Sinorhizobium fredii NGR234: one gene and its partner. The protein of the gene in region 1 binds, or shares a complex with, the protein of each later gene. Links are inferred from orthologs where the notes say so. Each region holds a gene or a part of one and is shown on either strand. Other genes may lie near its edges. The genes, in order: trxA and NGR_RS10475.

The links.
Region 2: the proteins of trxA (region 1) and NGR_RS10475 are in contact, whole or in part, in an NMR structure (PDB 2IPA), measured with the Bacillus subtilis proteins. The link is inferred for Sinorhizobium fredii NGR234 from one-to-one orthologs.

What each region holds. Positions count from the first base shown.
Region 1 is NC_012587.1:3,570,907-3,580,495, forward strand. Bases 1-2,721 are described here. They hold trxA (thioredoxin), read right to left. Parts: upstream 1,663-2,721; coding sequence 1,339-1,662; downstream 1-1,338. Other genes in these bases: NGR_RS28015 (bifunctional folylpolyglutamate synthase/dihydrofolate synthase), read left to right, coding at 1-1,034; addA (double-strand break repair helicase AddA), read right to left, coding at 1,744-2,721. In the rest of the region: more of addA, read right to left, coding at 2,722-5,313; double-strand break repair protein AddB, read right to left, coding at 5,303-8,482; NGR_RS28035 (nucleotidyltransferase family protein), read right to left, coding at 8,484-9,215; NGR_RS28040 (bifunctional tRNA (adenosine(37)-N6)-threonylcarbamoyltransferase complex ATPase subunit type 1 TsaE/phosphotransferase), read right to left, coding at 9,225-9,589. UniProt on the Bacillus subtilis protein: Participates in various redox reactions through the reversible oxidation of its active center dithiol to a disulfide and catalyzes dithiol-disulfide exchange reactions.
Region 2 is NC_012586.1:2,232,637-2,242,345, reverse strand. The notes cover bases 2,136-4,976. They hold NGR_RS10475 (arsenate reductase ArsC), read left to right. Parts: upstream 2,136-3,211; coding sequence 3,212-3,742; downstream 3,743-4,976. Other genes in these bases: arsC (arsenate reductase (glutaredoxin)), read left to right, coding at 4,422-4,844; NGR_RS10470 (aquaporin), read left to right, coding at 3,742-4,425; NGR_RS10480 (ArsR/SmtB family transcription factor), read left to right, coding at 2,859-3,215; NGR_RS10485 (DUF6428 family protein), read right to left, coding at 2,292-2,816. In the rest of the region: NGR_RS10490 (hybrid sensor histidine kinase/response regulator), read right to left, coding at 1-2,064; urtA (urea ABC transporter substrate-binding protein), read left to right, coding at 5,066-6,358; urea ABC transporter permease subunit UrtB, read left to right, coding at 6,509-8,122; urea ABC transporter permease subunit UrtC, read left to right, coding at 8,119-9,282; urea ABC transporter ATP-binding protein UrtD, read left to right, coding at 9,288-9,709. UniProt on the Bacillus subtilis protein: Catalyzes the reduction of arsenate [As(V)] to arsenite [As(III)]. In vitro, can dephosphorylate para-nitrophenyl phosphate (pNPP).

The DNA of each region.
Region 1 (9,589 bases):
ACCCGGTCCTCGCCGATGCGGTACGCCGCGTGGCGGAAGCCAATGCCGGCCAGAAGATCACCGTCTTCGAAATCCTGACGGCGGTCACCTTCGTCCTGTTCGCCGAGCATCCGGCCGATGTCGTGATCCTCGAGGTCGGTCTTGGCGGTCGCTTCGATGCGACCAACGTCATCGCCCGGCCGGCCGTTTCCGTCATCATGCCGATCTCGCTCGACCACCAGGCCTATCTCGGCGACCGGGTCGAACTGATCGCCGCGGAAAAGGCCGGAATCATGAAGCGCGGCTGCCCGGTGGTGATCGGCCATCAGGAGGAAGACGGCGTGCGCGACGTGCTCGTCGATACCGCCGAACGGCTCGGCTGCCCGACGTCCGTCTACGGTCAGGATTTCATGGCGCATGAAGAGTTCGGCAGGCTGATCTTCCAGGACGAGAACGGGCTTGCCGACCTGCCGCTGCCGCGCCTGCCGGGCCGGCACCAATATGCCAATGCCGCGGCGGCGATCCGTGCCGTCCGGGCGGCCGGATTCGACGTTCCCGAGGCGGCGATCGAGAAGGGCCTGGCGGGCGTCGAGTGGCCGGGGCGGCTGCAGCGTCTTGCCGGCGGCAAGCTCGCGCACTACGGGCCGCCGGCCGCCGAAATCTGGATCGACGGCGGCCACAATCCCGGCGCCGGCCAGGTGATCGCCGAAGCGATGGCCACATTCGAGGAGCGTGATCCGCGGCCGCTCTTCCTGATCATCGGCATGATCAACACCAAGGATCCGGTCGGCTATTTCAAGGCCTTCCTCGATCTCGCCGAGCAGGTCTTCACCGTGCCGATTCACGGATCGGATGCGGGACTCGATCCGGTCGCACTGGCCGCCGATGCCGCCGCCGCAGGCTTGGAGGCGAATGCCACATCCTCGGTTGCGGAAGCACTCGGCCTTATAGCCGAACTGACCGAAGAGGATCCCGGGCCGCCACGCATCCTGATCGGCGGTTCCCTCTATCTCGTCGGCGATGTGCTTTCCGACAACGGCACGCCACCTCGGTAGAGGTGATAGGGCGCAGCCACCCTCCGGCGTCATCCTCGGGCTTGACCCGAGGATCGATCCTGCCAGCATTCCAGCAATCAAACGCACAGGATTTTGCTGAGTATTCACTGAGTCGATGATTCGACCATTCGTGGCATCGCACAACGGTTATGCCGGAGCCGGCGCTTGCGCCTGGATCCTCGGGTCAAGCCCGAGGATGACGATGCCAAGCGAGAGATTACCGGGCCGACAAGGGCAACCGCAAGTGCGGCCAAAAAAAGCCCGGGCAAAGCCGGGCTCTTTCAGGTCTTGCTTGCGCCGCGCTTCAAGCCGAGGCGTTGGAAATCCACGAGCTCAGCGCCGTCTTCGGCGCCGCGCCGACCTTGATGTCGGCGACTTCGCCGGCCTTGAACAGGGCGAGCGTCGGGATCGAGCGGACGCCGTACTGGGCCGCCAGTTCAGGGTTTTCATCGATATTGAGCTTGGCAACCTTGACTTTGCCGGCAAGCTCGGTGGCGATCTCTTCGAGGCTCGGTGCGATCATTTTGCACGGGCCGCACCATTCGGCCCAGAAGTCGACGACGACCGGCTCGGCGGAATTCAGGACTTCTTTCTGAAAATTGGACGCATCGACTTTTACAGTTGCCATCGGCTGCTCCTTCGGAATGGCATTGTCCAGATGTTGTGCCTCATGTGAGGCCTCGCCACCGGATTTTCAATATCGTGTATCTCACTTTGTCGCGAGCTCTTCAAGGCTCCGATCCAGCATCGTGTCGGGAAGCACCCGGACGGCCGGACCCTCCGTGAAGATCAGCACTGAGCGGAATTGCTTGCCGGGATAGAGCGGCTTCAGCAGATCACGGTAGATGGCGAGCTGCCGTCGGTAGACGGACGGAACGTCGTCGACCGAGGCCGGCACGTCGCGATTGGTCTTGTAATCGGCGATCGTCACCGTGTCGCCGGCAATCGCCAGGCGGTCGAGGCGGCCGGATATTGCGAACTCCTGGCTCCCGAGCTTGAGCGTTCCCATGACGGAGACTTCGGCTCGGCTCTGTTCGCCGAAGAGCGGCTGCAGTTCCGTATGATCGAGCACATCCATTACGGCGGCGGTCAGCGCCCGCCGCTCCGTCTCCGGCCAGCCCGGCACGGCGCGCCCAAGGTAGCGTTCCGCCGCCTCCCGGCGCTTAGCCTCCTCGATCGTCGGGAGCACCTGCAGCAGCCGGTGCAGGATGGCGCCGCGCAGCATCGAGAATTTGGGCGTGGCCTGCTCGGCAAAGAGCGCCGAGCCGACGATCGCCTCCCGGTCCGGATCGTCGATGGCGACGCTGGTACCAGAAGGGGCGAGCGGCCGCGGCAGGCGGCGCGGCGGCGGCAAGGGCGTGAAGAGCGCCGGCGGCAGGATCGACGCAGCCGCGTCCGGCTTGCTCTTTGCGTCGCCACTCTCCGGGATGGTTACCGGCACAGGCGCTTCACGCCAGGCATGGCCCGTCCATTCTTCGCCGCCGGCTGAAAAGTCCGTCGGCACCGCCCTGCCTTTCGGATCGTGCGCCAGCGTCCCCTGGACCATGGCATGCCAGGTATCGAGGTTCTGCCGCTGGCCGCGATAACCGCAGACGATCAGCCGATCCGCCGCCCGTGTCATGCCGACATAGAGGAGGCGGCGATACTCTTCCTCCGCCAGCCGCTTCAGCCGCTCGTTGTCGGCGGCGATCAGCGAATTGGACGCCGAGCCGGGCGCCCGCCAGACCGGCACGATGACCGGAGCGCCGCCGGCCTGCGGCTTCTCCAGGAGGCGCAGGTCCGAGACCTGCTGGCGTACGAATGCCTCGCCGCCGCCGTCGACCAGGAAGACCACCGGTGCCTCGAGCCCCTTGGCGGCGTGCACGGTCATGACGCGCACCTCGTCGCGTTCCTTGTCCTGCTCGCGCTTGACGGTCGGCGCTTCGATCTCGAGCGTCGAGATGAAGGCCTGCAGGCCGGGCAGGCCGCTCCGCTCGTGGTCGAGCGCGAAGGTGAGGAATTCGTCGAGAATGTCGCTGACCTCGCTGCCGAGCCGCGCCAGGAAGGCACGTCGGCCGCCATGGGCGCCGAGCACCCGGGCGTAGAAGTCGTGCGGCAGCAGATCGCGGGCAAGTTCGCCATAGCCGGCGAGGATCCGCACGACGCGGCAATATCGGCTTTTTTCCTCCGCACCGAGCTGCTGCAGCCGCTGCCAGAGGCTTTCGCCCTCCGCCCGCCGCGCCGCCAGGTCGAAGACGTCGTCCTCGCCGAGATTGACGAGCGGGCTTTTCAGCAGTGCGGCGAGCGACAGGTCATCTTCGGGCAGGAGCACGAAGCGGCCGAGCGCCAGGAGATCCTGGATGGCGATGTGGTTGGTCAGTACCAGCCTGTCGGCACCGGCGACTGGAATGTTGCCGCGGCGCTTCAGCGCCCGCGTCAGCGCGTTGACGAAGGCATCGCGCTTGCGCACCAGCACGATGACGTCGCCGGGCCGCATCGGCCGCCGGACGCCCTTCTCGATCACGGTCTCCTTGCCGATCCAGTCTTCGAGCACGGCCGCGATCCGCCGGGCGAGAATGTTGACCGGGGCCCGCTCGGGCGTCGCGTCGAAGGGTGCCGTCCAGTCGTCTTCGGAGGTGGTCGGCTCGGGCGCGATGATGTCCCAGATGTCGACCGCTCCGGGGTGGCCGATGCGGTTCGAGGCATGGACGATTGCCTCGTTCCTGGCGCTCAGGCCTTTGGCATTGCCCGGGTTGGCAAAGACCGTGTCGACTGCGGAAAGCACGTCGAGGGTGGAGCGGAAGGAGAGCTGCAGCCGGATCGGGCTGAAATACTTGTTGCCGGCGCGGACCCGACGCTCGGTCAGCACGCTTTCGCGCGAAAAGCGCTCCGGCCGAGCGCCCTGGAAGGAATAGATCGACTGCTTCTCGTCGCCGACCGCAAAGATCGTCCGGTCGTCGGCCCGCGCTGTTTCGCCGGCGAAGAAATCGGCGGCGAGCGCCTGGATGATCGTCCATTGCGCCGGGCTGGTGTCCTGCGCCTCGTCGACGAGGATATGGTCGATGCCCTGGTCGAGCTTGTAGTGGACCCAGGCGCCGACGTCGCTGCGCGAAAGCAGCGCGGCCGTGCGGTTGATCAGGTCCTCGAAATCGAGCTGGCTGCGCCGCTTCTTGAGGTCTTCGTAATCCCCGTTGAGCCTTTCCGCGAGGATCAGTGCCGCCCGCGTCGCCTCATACATGCGCACGATGCTGAGGCGATCGGCAGTTGAGACGATGTGTTGGCGTGCTTCGTCGATCAGCGGTGCGAGATGCGGCGCCTGCGCCAGCATCGCCTTGTTGAAGAAGGCAGACTCGGCCTTCGGCTTGCCGCCGCCGTTGAAGAACACGCTCAGCAGCGAGGCGAAGCGCTCCTCCGCGTCCTTGACCTTGCAGGCTGCCTTCAGGCCCTCGGCGATTTCGACGGGTTTCGCGCCGCCGAGGCTGAGCGCGAGCCCGATATATTGCTCAAGCGCAGCGCCGTTCAGACCGGCCAGCGGCCAGGCGCCGGCCATGACGCTCTCGGCCGATTCCGTCGGAGCAAGGCCAAGCGCCGCACGCAGTTGCCGTTCGCGCCCGCTTTGCGCGGAGGCGTGGTCGAGAAAGGCCTGGATGGGCGCGCGGTTTGCGACGATCGCCTGAAGCAGTTTTTCAAGGCCGGTATCGTCGGCGAGATCGAGGACCGTTGCGAAGGCCTCGGCAAGCTCGGTCTCGCCCTCGGCGGCCGTCGCGCTCAGCAGGGCGCGGCGCGCATCGGCAAGCAACACAGCCGCGGCACGATCGTCGAGGACCGAAAAATGTCCCGCCACGTTGGCTTCGAGCGGAAATTGGTGCAGCAAGGCCTCGGAGAAGGCGTGGATCGTCTGGATCTTCAGCCCGCCGGGCGTTTCGAGCGCCTTTGCAAAAAGCCGCCGGGCTTCGTGGATCTTCGCAAGGGGAGGCCGTTTGCCCTCGATCGTCTCGATCCGTTTTTCAAGCGCGGCATCATCGAGCGTCGCCCATTCGGCGAGGCGCTCGAAGATGCGGTTCGACATCTCGGAAGCCGCCGCCTTCGTATAGGTCAGGCAGAGGATCGCGGATGGCCGGCACCCGGCGAGCAGCAGCCGGATGACCCGCTGCGTCAGCACATGCGTCTTGCCGGAGCCGGCATTGGCCGACACCCAGGCCGATCGGGCCGGGTCGGAGGCGAGCGACTGGCGCTCCGTCGTCCAGTCGAGCCACGCCTTGGGCGTCCTCTCCTCCGTCCCGAAGGTGTCATTCCTCATCGTCGTCCTCCCCGTCGGCCGTCGCCCATTCCGCGACGCGTGCCAGGTGGTCGTATTCACCGCCGTAGTCCCGTTCCTTCTGGACGATCAGGCGCGAGGCGAAGCCGTATTTTCCGCTGGTCAGCGCGGCGAGCAGCTTCCTCAGTTCGGCAAGCGATTCCTCTGCCAGTTGCTCGGCGGTTTTGGTCTCCCTCGACTTGCTGTTCTCGTTGTTGACCGTGTCGACGGCAAAGCGGCTGCCGGGCTTGAGGCGAACATAGCGCAGCGCATGCGGCCGGGCCGGCCCGATCGTGCCGAAGGCGCCCGCCTTGAGCGCCGCCGCCTCGAGCGCGAGCTGCGGGTCGAGCAGCGCCCGCGCTTCCTTCGCCGAAGGGCTGGAGCCCGTCTTGTAATCGATGATGTCGACCGTACCGTTCGCCAGCCGGTCGAGCCGATCGGCGATCCCGGTCAGTCTGATGTCCGAGACACCGACATCCATCGCGGCAGGAGCCTCGGTGAAGGACCTGACGATCGTGTGCCGGCGCTCCCGCTCCCAGGAAAGAAACGCCCTTGCCACCGCCTCGAAGCGCGGCCGCCAGATCGTGTCGATGTGAGCCGGGAGTTGCTCCTCGTCGAAGGCTTCCCGGATCAGTCGCACCATCGCCTCTTCCCCATCGCCGGAGGCGGGGTCGAAACCGCCCTTGACGAAGCGGTCGACGATCCGGTGGTAGAGCAGGCCGCGTTCGGCGGCGCCCGGATCACGGTTGAAGGAATCGATCGGCTCCAGCCGCAAGATGCGGCGCGCATAGATGGAATAGGGGTCGCGGCGAAGCTTGGTCACCTCGCTGAAGGAGTATTTGCGTGGCTGCAACTCGACTGGCGGCTTCGGCTGCGGCCGCTCGCTGAGCGGCTGGCGCTCGCCGCCGTCTAGGATGCGCATCCAGTGAAGATAGCTGGCGCCATTCGCCTTGAGCTGTTCGGTCAAAGTTTTGCCGCCAAGCGCCTGCAGCCGCTGCACCCATCGCGAGGCGACGGTCGGCGCGGAGCCCTGGCGCATGGAGCGGGAAAGAATCAGACGGCGCGTTCCGCAGGCCATCTGGAAATCATGGGCGAGCTGACCGATGCGCCGCTCCGGCGGTTCGAGGCCGATGCCCGACTTCATCGTCCGCGACAGGAAAGGGTCGTTGGAGGTCTGTCCCGGCCAGGTGCCCTCGTTCAGGCCGCCCAGCACGACGAGATCGACGCTTTGCAGGCGCGATTCCAGCGCCCCGAAGATGAAGACGCGCGGGTGTCGCATCGATCGCGGTTTGACCGCTTCGCTGGCGGCAAGCGCCACGACGATATCGCACCATTGCCGTCCGTCGGCCTCCATCTGCCCGTCGGTCTCGATGATGCTTCGCAGAAGCGTTGCCAATGCTTCGCCGGCTTCCGACCCCCAAAGCTCGCCGAGGCTGCCGCGCTCGTCGATGGCGACAGCCTCCAGCGCCCGACCGGTACGTTCCGCCCAGTCGGCGAGGGTCAGGACCATGGAGTGATGGCGGCCACCTTCCGACCCGCCGGCGTTGGTGCTGGTCAGCGGCTCGACGGCCGTTGAAATGCGCCCCGCAAGTGCCCGTGCGCGGGCGATATCGCCTTGATCGATGCCGCGGCGCCAAGGTCTCGGGTGCCGCTCGGTGCGCTGCCTGGCGAGTGCCTTGTCGAGCACGGCTTCGAGGCCGGAGATATCGGAAAGGTCGGTGCCGCCGCGCAGCGCCAGAAGCTCCAGCACGTCGGCCGCCCGCCGGGTATCTACGGCCGTCTGGCCGAAGCGGGCGAGCGGATGCTTGAGCAGCGCCACCAGGGCCACCGGATCGTCGGGTCTGAGGGTCGCCTCGATCAGCAGCCGCGCCAGCGCGCCAGCCGACGTCGCCGAGAGCGGCACGCCGGCGGAGTCATCGGCTTCGATGCCGAACCGGGCGAGTTCCGCCCCGACGCGCCGCGCCAGTCCCCGATCCGGAGTGATCAGCGCCGCCTGGCTCTCTTCGTCGCCTTCGAGCGCCAGCCGCAGCGCAATGGCGATCGCGGCCGCCTCCTCGCGCTCGTTCGCCGCCTCGATCAGCGCCACGTCGGCGAAGGCCGCAAGGAGCTTCTCCGGCTCGAAACCGCCGCGCGCCTCAGTCCAGCCGTCAGTGGCCTCGGCCGGGAGCAGCGCCCGCGAAAGCACCGCGCCGCGATAACCGAGGTCATCGTCGAGCGATCCCAAAACCGGCACGTCGAGACGTTCGATGCGCATGCGCTTCAGAAAGCGGTGGAAGCCATACTGCGGATGGGTGCGGCTTGCCGGGCCTCTTGCAGGCGGGCCTGAAGCGGCGACCTCTGCGATAAGCTCCCATTCCGTCTCGCTCATCACGAGGTCCAGGCCGGGAAGCACGATCGTGCCGTTCGGCAGCGTCTTCACCGCGGCTATCAGGGCGGCGGTCGCGGGGATCGAGCCGGTCGAGCCGGCGATGATGATTGGCCCGCTTACCTTGCCGGCGGCAATCCGCTGTGTTTCGGCTTTGAGCATCGCGTTGCGATGCCGCGCCGGCGAGGAATGCTTGAGTTCGTCGAGCCGTTCCGGCCAATAGATCCGGGCAATCTTCAGGAAGGCCAGTGTCAATTGCCACCAGAGCGCATGCTCGCCGCCATCAAGCCCGTCGAGCGCGTCCCAGTCGAGCTCCTCCGTCTCGATCGCGTCTATCAGCTCGGCGAGATTGCGCGCCAGCCAGATGGCATCGGCCGGGCTCGCCGGCGCGATCAGCGGGCTTTCGGCATGAATGTCGAGGACCACCTGCGGCAGGCGGTTGCGCCAGGCAAGGATCAGCCGGCCGAGCTCGATCAGCCGTTGGGTGCCGGAAAGCGGCGGCGCCAGATCGAGGATCGCCGGCATCTCGGCGTCGAAGAAGCCGCTGTCATCGTCCGTCTCGCCAAGCGGGCGGATCACCGGCAGGATCGCCGAGCGGCCGCCGAGCAGGTCGACGAATTCCGAGCGCAGGACGCGGGCCGCACGCCGCGTCGGCACGAAGATCGTCACGCCGGCGAGCGCCAGCGGATCGGCCGATTCGTATTGGAAGTCCGGCGTCAGCACGCCGCCCAGGAGTTTTTCCGCCAGCGTCTTTAGGAAAGGCAGGCCGGCAGGAATCGTGAAGACGTTGGAGGCTCGTCCGGGCACCCTACCCTCCCGGTTCGAAGCGCCGGACCACGGCCTCCGCCTCCTCGATGGCGTCAGGCGTGCCGACGGTCATCCACTGGCCGTCGAGCATCAGCCCGAAGAGACGGCCTCTGTCGATCGCCCGGTCGAAATAGATATTGAGGTTGAAGGCATCGGTGGGGGCATCGGCGAACAGCCGTGAATCCATGGCGATTGCGCCCGCATAGACCACCGGATTTTCCATGCCGTCCGCGTAGCGCGTCAGCGCCCCCTCCTCGGACAGCGAAAAATCCTTCTTGCCGTTGTGCCCCGTCGTGTCCTCCAGGCGCACGCAGAGCAGCGCCATGTCCATGCGCTCCGGATCGAAGAAGGCGGCGAGCCGCTGCAGGTTGCAGGGTTGCCCGGCCTTCTCGCCGACCCAGAAGAGATCGGCATTCATCACCAGCACCGGTCCGTTGTCGAGCAGCTTCAGCCCCTTGGCAAGCCCGCCGCCGGAATTCATCAGCGCCTCACGCTCGTCCGAAACCAGGATGCGCGGCGTCTCGCGCCGGCTGAGATGGGCCTCCATCTGGTCGGCGAAGTGGTGGACGTTCACGGCGGCCTTGGTGACGCCGGCGGCCGCGAGCAGGTCCAGCACGTAGTCGATCATCGGCTTGCCGGCGATCTGGACGAGTGGCTTCGGCAGTGTGTCGGTGATCGGCCGCAGGCGGGTGCCCAGTCCGGCCGCAAGCACCATGGCATTGGTGATCGACATGATTTCCTGTCAGTTGGCTGATTCGCTAGCCAGGATTCCAGCCTTAATGCACCAATCGCGCAAGGGTGTCAGCACTTCATGCGTCAGTGCATGCTGAAGATAGCCGAAGGTGCGCGGCATGTGCTTCATGTAGCCGGGCTTGCCGTCGCGCTCTTTCAGTCGCACCCAGATGCCGGCGAGCTTGCAGTTGCGCTGCGCCGCCATGATATGCCAGTCGCGCAGGAAGGCCGTCTCGTCGAAGCTTCCGGAAGCCTTGCGCTCGGCGATGTAGGTGCCCATCAGCCTGTCTGCCAGCTCGCGGTCGATCGTGACGCGGGCGTCCTGCACCAGCGAGGCAACGTCGTAAGCCGTCGGCCCGATCATCGCGTCCTGGA
Region 2 (9,709 bases), on another replicon or contig:
CAGTTCGTGGCTCAAGCCGACGACATAGCGGCTTTTTGCCCGGTTCGCGGACTCAGCCGCCTCCTTGGCATTCTGCAGCGCCGCGTCGGTCTTCTTGTGGGCGGCGATCTCCTTGAGGAGCAGGGTGTTCTGGCGGGAAGACTCCTCCTCCGCCACGACACGGCTGTCATGGGCAAGCACGTAGAACCACGAGACGACGCCGGCCAGGATGGCGAAGACGAAGAAGACGACGGCGACCGTTCGCTCGACGACGGCGGCGGTCTCGGGCGAGGCGGCGGTCGTCTGGTGGGCGATCATCGCCAGGATGATGCCGATGCCGGTGATCGAGATGACAGCCGAAATCGCATAGCGGCCGAGCCTTGTGGCGAGTTTTGCGACAACCGTCTCCGGCAAGACCGCCTTGGCGACCGTGGCGATCTGCGTGTTGAGCCGCGCCTTCGGCTTGCACATGTCGTGGCAGCGGCTGTCGAGCGAACAGCAGAGCGAGCAGATCGGCGCCGCATAGGCCGGGCACCAGGCCATGTCCTCGGGCTCGAACGGATGTTCGCAGATCGAGCAGGTGATCTCGCTTTCGCTGAGCCAGCTCTTGCGCGGCTTGCGGGCGAGATAGAATTTTCCCTCCGTCCGCCAGGCGATCAGCGGCGAGACGACGAAGGCCGTGACGAGGGCGATATAGGGCGCGAGCGAGGCGGCGATCTCGCCCATGGCGCCGAAATGCGCGACGAGCGCCAACAGCGCCGAGACGCCCATCGTACCGAGGCCCACCGGATTGATGTCGTAGAGATGGGCGCGCTTGAACTCGATGCCGGGTGGGGACAAGCCGAGCGGCTTGTTGACGAAGAGGTCGGCCGAGATCGTGCAGAGCCAGGCCATGGCGATGATCGAAAAGATGCCGAGCGTCTCCTCGAGCAGCCGGTAGATGCCGAGTTCCATCAGCAGCAGCGCAATCGCCACGTTGAAGACCAGCCAGATGACGCGGCCCGGATGGCTATGGGTGAGCCGCGAAAAGAAGTTCGACCAGGCGAGCGACCCGGCATAGGCATTCATCACATTGATCTTCAGCTGCGAGACGACGACGAAGGCGACCATCAAGAGGAGTGCGGCCGTCTCCGACGGGACGATATAGCCGAAGGCGGTGTAGTACATCTGCGCCGGATCGGCGGCCCTGGTCGAGGGCACGCCGGCACTGAGCGCCAGTACCACAAGGAAGGAACCGGCCAAGAGCTTCGGCGCGCCGACGATGACCCAGCCGGAGCCGGCGAGAAACACGGCAATGCGGTGATGCAGCTTCCTCTGGCCGTCCGGCGGCAGGAAGCGCAGGAAGTCGACCTGCTCGCCGATCTGCGCCATCAGCGCGAAGATCACCGCGGAGGCCGCGCCGAATTCGACGAGATCGAAGGACGCGACGGTGCCGGCCGGCCCGGAGGCGTGGTGTATGCCGGCATAGGCAAGCCAGAGCCCGACCTTTTCCCAATCGGCGAGCGCGATGAAGGCAAACGGCAGGATGTTGAGCACGATCCAGAAGGGCTGTGTCATCAGCTGGAACTTGCTGATGAGACGGACGCCGTGGGTCACGAGCGGGATCACCGCGACGGCGCTGACGATGTAGCCGATCCACAGCGGTATGCCGAGCGCCAGTTCCAATGCGCCGGACATGATCGACGCTTCGATCGCGAAGAGGATGAAGGTGAAGCTCGCATAGATCAGCGAGGTGATCGTCGAGCCGATGTAACCGAAACTCGCGCCGCGCGTCAGAAGGTCGATGTCGACGCCGTGGCGGATCGCGTAACGGCTGATCGGCAGCCCGACCAAGAGGATCATCACGCTCGCGACGGCTATGGCGACCACGGCATTGGTGGTGCCGTAGGACATGGTGATGGCGCCGCCGATCGCCTCCAGCGCCAGGAAAGAGATCGCCCCGATCGCCGTCTGCGAGATGCGCTCGGAGGAAAACCGCCGCGCGCTCTTGGCGGTGAAGCGCAGCGCATAGTCTTCAAGCGTCTGGTTGGCGACCCAGCGATTGTATTCTCGTCGAACGGGAATGATGCGCTGGCGTGCAGCCATGTTGCCTCGTCGTTACTGTAGCCTCGCCGGTCTCTGCCTATTTTCCCGGCAAGCGAAAGCGACGCATGAAATTTATGCAATGTAGAAAGTTTGAAAGCAAGCTTCAAAGCGTCACTGGCGGAACATCGCCTGCCTCGACGATGCGACCGGCGACCGCGCCGATCCTCAACGAGGACGGCCGGCACGATGCCTGGGCGTACGTGACCCAGTATTTGTGACCCTGCCGATCACGCACAACAGGCGCTCTTCGATGAGACGGGGGCGCAGCAGGCAGCCGACGCGCGCCCCTCCTCGGCAAGCCATCGATCGCGCGGTTTGCAGCTCGCGGGTCTCGGCGCGAGTTCCACATGCACGGCGTTGTCGCGCAGTCTTGGCAGCGACGCGCAATAGAGCTGCATGGGACGCACGCCGTCGCTGACTTCGAAGGTGAGCTTTGCCGATTGCGCAAGTTGCAGGTGATCCGACACCTTGCCGATGATCCCCGAGAACTTGCCGGCCGGCATGTGCGCCCTGCTGTCTTCCTCGACGTCCCAAAGCTGCACGAAGATCTCGGTCCAGGCCTCCGGATTGGCGCCGCAATCGAGCCCTGCGAACTGCCCGGCCTTGACCTCCGTCACATGGTAGCCGGCTTTGATCGGCCGACCGTCGTAGTGAAACACGAGGGGAAGCTCGCTAGCCGCAGCCAGAGTCTCAAGCAGAAGCCCGAGCGAGATGTCGTCGTTGTGAATTTTCGTATTGTCGAGCGCGCTCATATGCATTATTCCTCGTTTCAATTATTCAAGGATTATTGAAATATGGACGAACGTCAAGCGCTTGCCGCCTTCGGTGCGCTCTCGCAGGAGACGCGCCTGAAGATCATTCGAATGCTGGTGGTGGCGGGTGCAGACGGGGTATCCGCGGGGGTGATGGCAGAGAACCTGGGGGTTTCGCCCTCCAATATCTCGTTTCATCTGAAAGAGCTGGAGCGGGCCGGGCTGATCACCCAGCAGCGCGAGTCGAGATCGATCATCTATTCGGGCAATTACGAGGCGCTGGGCAGCCTCGTGCGCTTCCTTATGGAAGACTGCTGCGCCGGACATCCTGAAGTCTGCGCACCGGCCGCCGCGGTCGCGGCCTGCTGCGCGCCAACTATGGAGGGGAAATGCCAATGAGTGACGATCGGGTCTACAATGTGCTCTTTCTCTGTACCGGCAATTCCGCCCGCTCGATCATGGCGGAAGCCATGCTCGAGGTGGAGGGGAAGGGCCGCTTCCGCGCCTTTTCGGCCGGAAGCCAGCCCAGGGGTGAGGTTAATCCCTGGGCGCTGAAGACGCTCGAAGCGCTCGGCTATCGCACGACGGGATTCTCGTCGAAGAGCTGGGACGTCTTCGCCGCGCCCGGTGCTCCGCAAATGGATTTCATCTTCACGGTCTGCGACGATGCCGCCGGCGAGGCCTGTCCGGTCTGGATCGGGCATCCGGCGACAGCCCATTGGGGCATCGAGGACCCCGCTGCGGTCGAGGGACCTGATGTCGAGAGGGGCCGCGCTTTCGCGCGTGCGGCGAAGTATTTGAAGAACCGCATATCGGTGTTCGCGGCCCTGCCGATCGCCTCGCTCGACAAGCTCGCGCTCGAGACGAAGCTCCATGAGATCGGACGGCTCGAAGGCGCGACGTCCCGTCCGTCCGAGGCGCGCTGATGTCGTCGTTCGATCTCTCCCGCCGCCTCGTCGCCGAGGGCCTGGGTACGGCGCTGCTCGTCGCGACCGTCGTCGGCTCCGGCATCATGGCCACGTCGCTAACTGAGGACACGGCGCTCGCTCTGCTCGGAAACACGCTTGCCACGGGCGCGATCCTGGTCGTGCTGATCACCATTCTCGGTCCCATATCCGGGGCGCATTTCAATCCGGCCGTATCGCTGGTTTTCGCGCTTTCCCGCAATCTGCCACGACGCGACCTCGTCGGCTATGTAGCGGCGCAAGTCGCCGGCGGCATTCTGGGCACGATCGCGGCGCACCTGATGTTCGATCATCCGATCCTCGAATGGTCGACGAAGGTGCGCACCGGGCCAGCGCAATGGTTCTCCGAATGGGTGGCAACCTTCGGGCTCGCCGCGACCATTCTCGCCGGCATCCGTTTCGAACAGAAATCGGTGCCATGGCTGGTCGGCCTCTATATAACGGCTGCCTACTGGTTCACGGCGTCGACCTCGTTTGCCAACCCGGCCGTGGCGGTTGCCCGGTCGCTGACGGATACGTTCTCCGGCATCCGCCCGGCGGATCTGCCCGGATTCATCTCCGCGGAGCTGGTCGGCGCGGTCTCCGCGCTCTTGCTGACGACCTGGCTGCTGCGGCCTGCAAACCCGATGAGGATAAAATCATGAATGCCACGATCTACCACAATCCCGCTTGCGGCACGTCGCGCAACACGCTGGCGATGATCCGCAACGCCGGCATCGAGCCGACCATCATCGAATATCTCGATCAGGCGCCGTCGCGTGACGAACTCGCCCGGATGATCGCCGACGCCGGCCTCACCGTCCGGCAGGCGATCCGCGAGAAAGGCACGCCTTATGCGGAACTCGGCCTTGACGATCCGGGACTGGCGGACGAGCAACTCATCGATGCGATGCTGAAGAACCCGATCCTGATCAACCGGCCCTTCGTCGTGACGCCGCTCGGCACTCGGCTGTGCCGCCCGTCCGAAGTCGTGCTCGATATCCTGCCTGAGACGCACAAGGGAGAGTTCACCAAGGAGGACGGCGAGAGAGTGCTAGACGCGGACGGCAAACGCCTCGTCTGATCTGCCTGCGTGGTTTTGCCCGCCGCTTCCTTCTTCCCCCCCGCCATCTACGTAGAATGACGTATGTGCAGTGCAGCGGGCTTGTTCAATGATCGCTTTCAGAGACGGGAGCGGGATGCGAGCGAAAAACCGCTGCGCACTTTTCCTCTCCCGCTCCCAAGCAACGGCCAAGGACAACCAACGCTCCGTTGCGGCGACCAGAGCTAGAGGGGTTCAATCAGATGACTTACAGGGCACGCGTCACCGGCGCATTCCTCGCTGCCGTCCTTTCGACGACCGCGTTCAACGGCGCCTTCGCCGCCGAGGACACGATCAAGGTCGGCATCCTTCATTCGCTTTCCGGAACCATGGCGATCTCGGAGACGACGTTGAAGGACGCCATGCTGATGCTGATCGACGAGCAGAACAAGAAGGGCGGCCTGCTCGGCAAGAAGCTTGAGGCGGTCGTCGTCGACCCGGCTTCGGACTGGCCGCTCTTTGCCGAAAAGGCGCGCGAGCTGGTCTCCGTCGACAAGGTTTCCGCCGTCTTCGGCTGCTGGACCTCCGTGTCGCGCAAATCCGTGCTGCCGGTCTTCGAGGAACTGAACTCGATCCTCTTCTACCCCGTCCAGTACGAGGGTGAGGAAAGCCAGCGCAACGTCTTCTACACCGGTGCCGCGCCGAACCAGCAGGCGATCCCCGCCGTGGACTACCTGATGGAGAACGAGGAGGTGGAGCGCTGGGTGCTCGCCGGCACCGACTACGTCTATCCGCGCACCACCAACAAGATCCTCGAGGCTTATCTCATCGCCAAGGGCGTCAAGCCCGAGGACATCATGATCAACTACACGCCGTTCGGTCATTCCGACTGGCAGACGATCGTTTCCGACATCAAGAAGTTCGGCTCGGCCGGCAAGAAGACAGCCGTCGTCTCGACGATCAACGGCGACGCCAACGTGCCCTTCTACAAGGAGCTCGGCAACCAGGGCATCAAGGCCGAGGATATTCCGGTCGTCGCCTTCTCGGTCGGAGAGGAAGAGCTCGCCGGCCTCGATACCGGACCGCTCGTCGGCCATCTTGCCGCCTGGAACTATTTCCAGTCGGTCGACAACCCGGCCAATGCCGAATTCATCAAGACCTGGAAGGCCTATACGAAGAACGACAAGCGGGTCACCAACGACCCGATGGAAGCCCACTATATCGGCTTCAACATGTGGCTGAAGGCGGTGGAGAAGGCCGGCACCACCGACACCGACGCGGTGCTCGACGCGATGATCGGCGTCTCGGTGCCGAACCTCTCGGGCGGCTATTCGACGATGATGCCGAACCATCACATCACCAAGCCGGTGCTGATCGGCGAAATCCAGGGCGACGGCCAGTTCGAGACCGTCTGGGAAACGCCCGGTCTTGTCGTCGGCGACGAATGGTCGGATTACCTGCCGGACTCCAAGGACCTGATCTCCGATTGGCGCGCTCCGATGTCGTGCGGCAACTTCAACGTCGCCACGGGCAAGTGCGGCGGCAAGGGTTCGTGATTTCATGACGAAACAATTGTTCGCTGACGGGCCGGATGCGGCCCGTCCCCGGCATCGAGTTTCATGACGAACCGATAGCATGAAAACACCCTCCGTCCGACGGCCTCCATTCGGACGGGGGACTTGCCGTTGATGCCAAGCGAGAAGCCAATGTACCGAATCTTTCAAACCCTGTTGGTTGCCTTGCTCCTCTTCACCGCGATCCCCGGCGGGCTTCGCGCGCAAGAGGGATTGCGCGACCTGGTCAACGCGCTCGGCGAGGCGAAACTTTCCGATATGGACGAGCATATCGCCGCGCTGGCGAAGACAGGTGATCCCAAGGTCGTGCCCGTCTTGGAAGCGCTCGGCGAAGGCGATCTCTATGCGCGCAAGGCGGACGGCCAGGTGTTCCTGACCAAGGAAAGCGGTTCGTCGCTGACGCTCATCGACCCGATCTCCGGCGAGAGCGCCGGCGAGGCGCCGAAGGCGGCGCTTGCGAAGATCAAGGTCAACAATGGCGTGCGCCGCGCCGTGCGCACCGCGCTCGGCAGCCTGACGCTGCTCAGCCCCGACCGCGGTCAGCGCCTGAAGGCGGCGCATTCCGTGCTTCAATCCCCCAACGCCGATGCGCTCGGCGCCATCGAGAATGCGCTCGCCGCCGAGAAGGACGCCGAGGTTAGCGCCCTGCTCGAGCGGGCGCGCGCCACAACGCTGTTGATTTCCGACCGGCCCGTCGACGAGAAGAGGGAGGCGGTGCGGCTGCTCAAGCAAAACGGTGGCCGCGAGGCCCTCTCCATCCTCTCGACGGCGCTGAACTCGGCCGACGAAACCCTGAAGCCGGACATCGAGGCGGCGCTCGCCGGCATCGAACAGACTGAGGCGCTGTGGGCCGCCGGCCAGAATGTCTGGTACGGCCTGTCGCTCGGCTCGGTGCTGCTGCTCGCGGCGATCGGCCTGGCGATTACCTTCGGCGTCATGGGCATCATCAACATGGCGCATGGCGAGATGGTGATGCTCGGCGCCTATACGACCTTCCTGGTGCAGGAGGTCGTGCGCGACTCCTATCCGGCGCTTTTCGACTGGTCCCTGGCGATTGCCCTGCCGCTCGCCTTTCTGGTGACCGGCGCGGTGGGGCTGGCGATGGAACGCGGCGTCATCCGCTTCCTCTATGGCCGGCCGCTCGAAACGCTGCTGGCCACCTGGGGCATCTCGCTGATCCTGCAGCAATCGGTGCGGTCGATCTTCGGCCCCACCAATCGCGAGGTCGGCAACCCGTCCTGGATGTCCGGCGCCTTCGAGCTCGGCGGCCTGACGGTCACCTGGAACCGCCTGTGGATCGTCCTTTTCGCGCTCGCCGTCTTCGCCGCGCTGCTCTTTCTCCTCAAGAAGACGCCGATGGGCCTGCAGATGCGGGCGGTCACCCAGAACCGCCGCATGGCCTCCTCCATGGGCATCCGCACGCCCTGGGTCGATGCGCTCACCTTCGCGCTCGGCTCCGGCATTGCCGGCATGGCCGGCGTGGCACTCTCGCAGATCGACAACGTCTCGCCGAACCTCGGCCAGGGCTACATCATCGACAGCTTCATGGTGGTGGTCTTCGGCGGCGTCGGCAATCTCTGGGGCACGCTCGTCGGCGCCTTCTCGCTCGGCATCCTCAATAAGTTTTTGGAGCCCTATGCCGGCGCCGTGCTCGGCAAGATCCTCGTGCTCGTGCTGATCATCCTGTTCATCCAGAAGCGGCCGCGCGGGCTCTTCGCACTCAAGGGCCGGGCGGTGGAAGCATGATCACATCTTTCCTCATCAGATCGCTGGACCGCACCATCGTCATCGCCGTGGCGATCCTGCTGGCGCTTGCCGTCCTCGTTCCCGCCCTCAATCTCCTGACCGCGCCGGACCATCCGCTGCATGTGCCGACCTATCTGGTCTCGCTGTTCGGCAAGTACCTGACCTACGCGCTCTTAGCGCTGGCGCTCGACCTCGTCTGGGGCTTCTGCGGCATCCTCTCGCTCGGACACGCCGCCTTCTTCGCCCTCGGCGGCTATGCGATCGGCATGTATCTGATGCGCCAGATCGGCGCGCGCGGCTCCTACGGCAATCCCCTGCTGCCGGATTTCATGGTCTTCCTCAACTGGAAGGAACTGCCCTGGTTCTGGTACGGCTTCGACATGTTCTGGTTCGCGGCGCTGATGGTCGTGCTGGTGCCCGGCCTCATCGCCTTCGTCTTCGGCTGGTTCGCCTTCCGCTCGCGCGTCAACGGCGTCTATCTGTCGATCATCACCCAGGCGATGACCTATGCGCTGCTGCTTGCCTTCTTCCGCAACGACATGGGTTTCGGCGGCAACAACGGGCTGACCGACTTCAAGGATATCCTCGGCTTCAACATCCAGGCCGACGCCACCCGCGCCGCGCTCTTTGCCGCTTCCGCGCTGGCGCTCGCCGTCTCGCTCGTCATCACCTCGGGCATCGTCCGCTCGAAATTCGGCAAGGTGCTGGTGGCGCTGCGCGACGCCGAAAGCCGCACCCGTTTCCTCGGCTACCGTGTCGAGCACATGAAGCTCTTCGCCTTCACCGTCTCGGCGATGATGGCGGGTGTCGCCGGCGCGCTCTACGTGCCGCAGGTCGGCATCATCAATCCAGGCGAGTTCGAGCCCGGCAACTCGATCGAAGTGGTCATCTGGACGGCGGTCGGCGGCCGCGGCACGCTGATCGGCCCGATCATCGGCGCGATCCTCGTCAACGGCGGGAAAAGCATCTTCACCGCCGCCTTCCCGGAATTCTGGCTTTTCGCGCTCGGCGGGCTCTTCGTGCTCGTCACGCTGTTCCTGCCAAAGGGGGTGGTCGGCACGGCTCAGCACTATCTCTCCCGGCGCCGCGCCTATCGCGCCGTCAGCCGACCCGAGAACGAGACCGGCTTGGCTGACGCCGAACCCTTGGCTGCGGAGTGATCGCCATGACCGAGAAGAAACCGAAAAGCCTGCTCTATCTCGACGGCGTCTCCGTTTCCTTCGACGGCTTCAAGGCGTTGAACTCGCTCTCCTTCATCGTCGAGCCGGGGGAACTGCGGGCCATTATCGGCCCGAACGGCGCCGGCAAGACGACGATGATGGACATCATCACCGGCAAGACGCGGCCGGACGCGGGAGAAGTCTTCTTCAAGGGCGACATCGACCTGACCCGGAAGGACGAGGCGGAGATCGCCCAGCTCGGCATCGGCCGCAAATTCCAGAAACCGACCGTCTTCGAGAGCCATACGGTCTGGGACAATCTCGAATTGGCGCTGAACCGCCGCCGCGGCGTCTTCGCGACGCTGTTCTATCGCCTGGCGGGCGAGGACAAGGCCCGCATCGAGGAGATCCTTTCGACGGTCCGGCT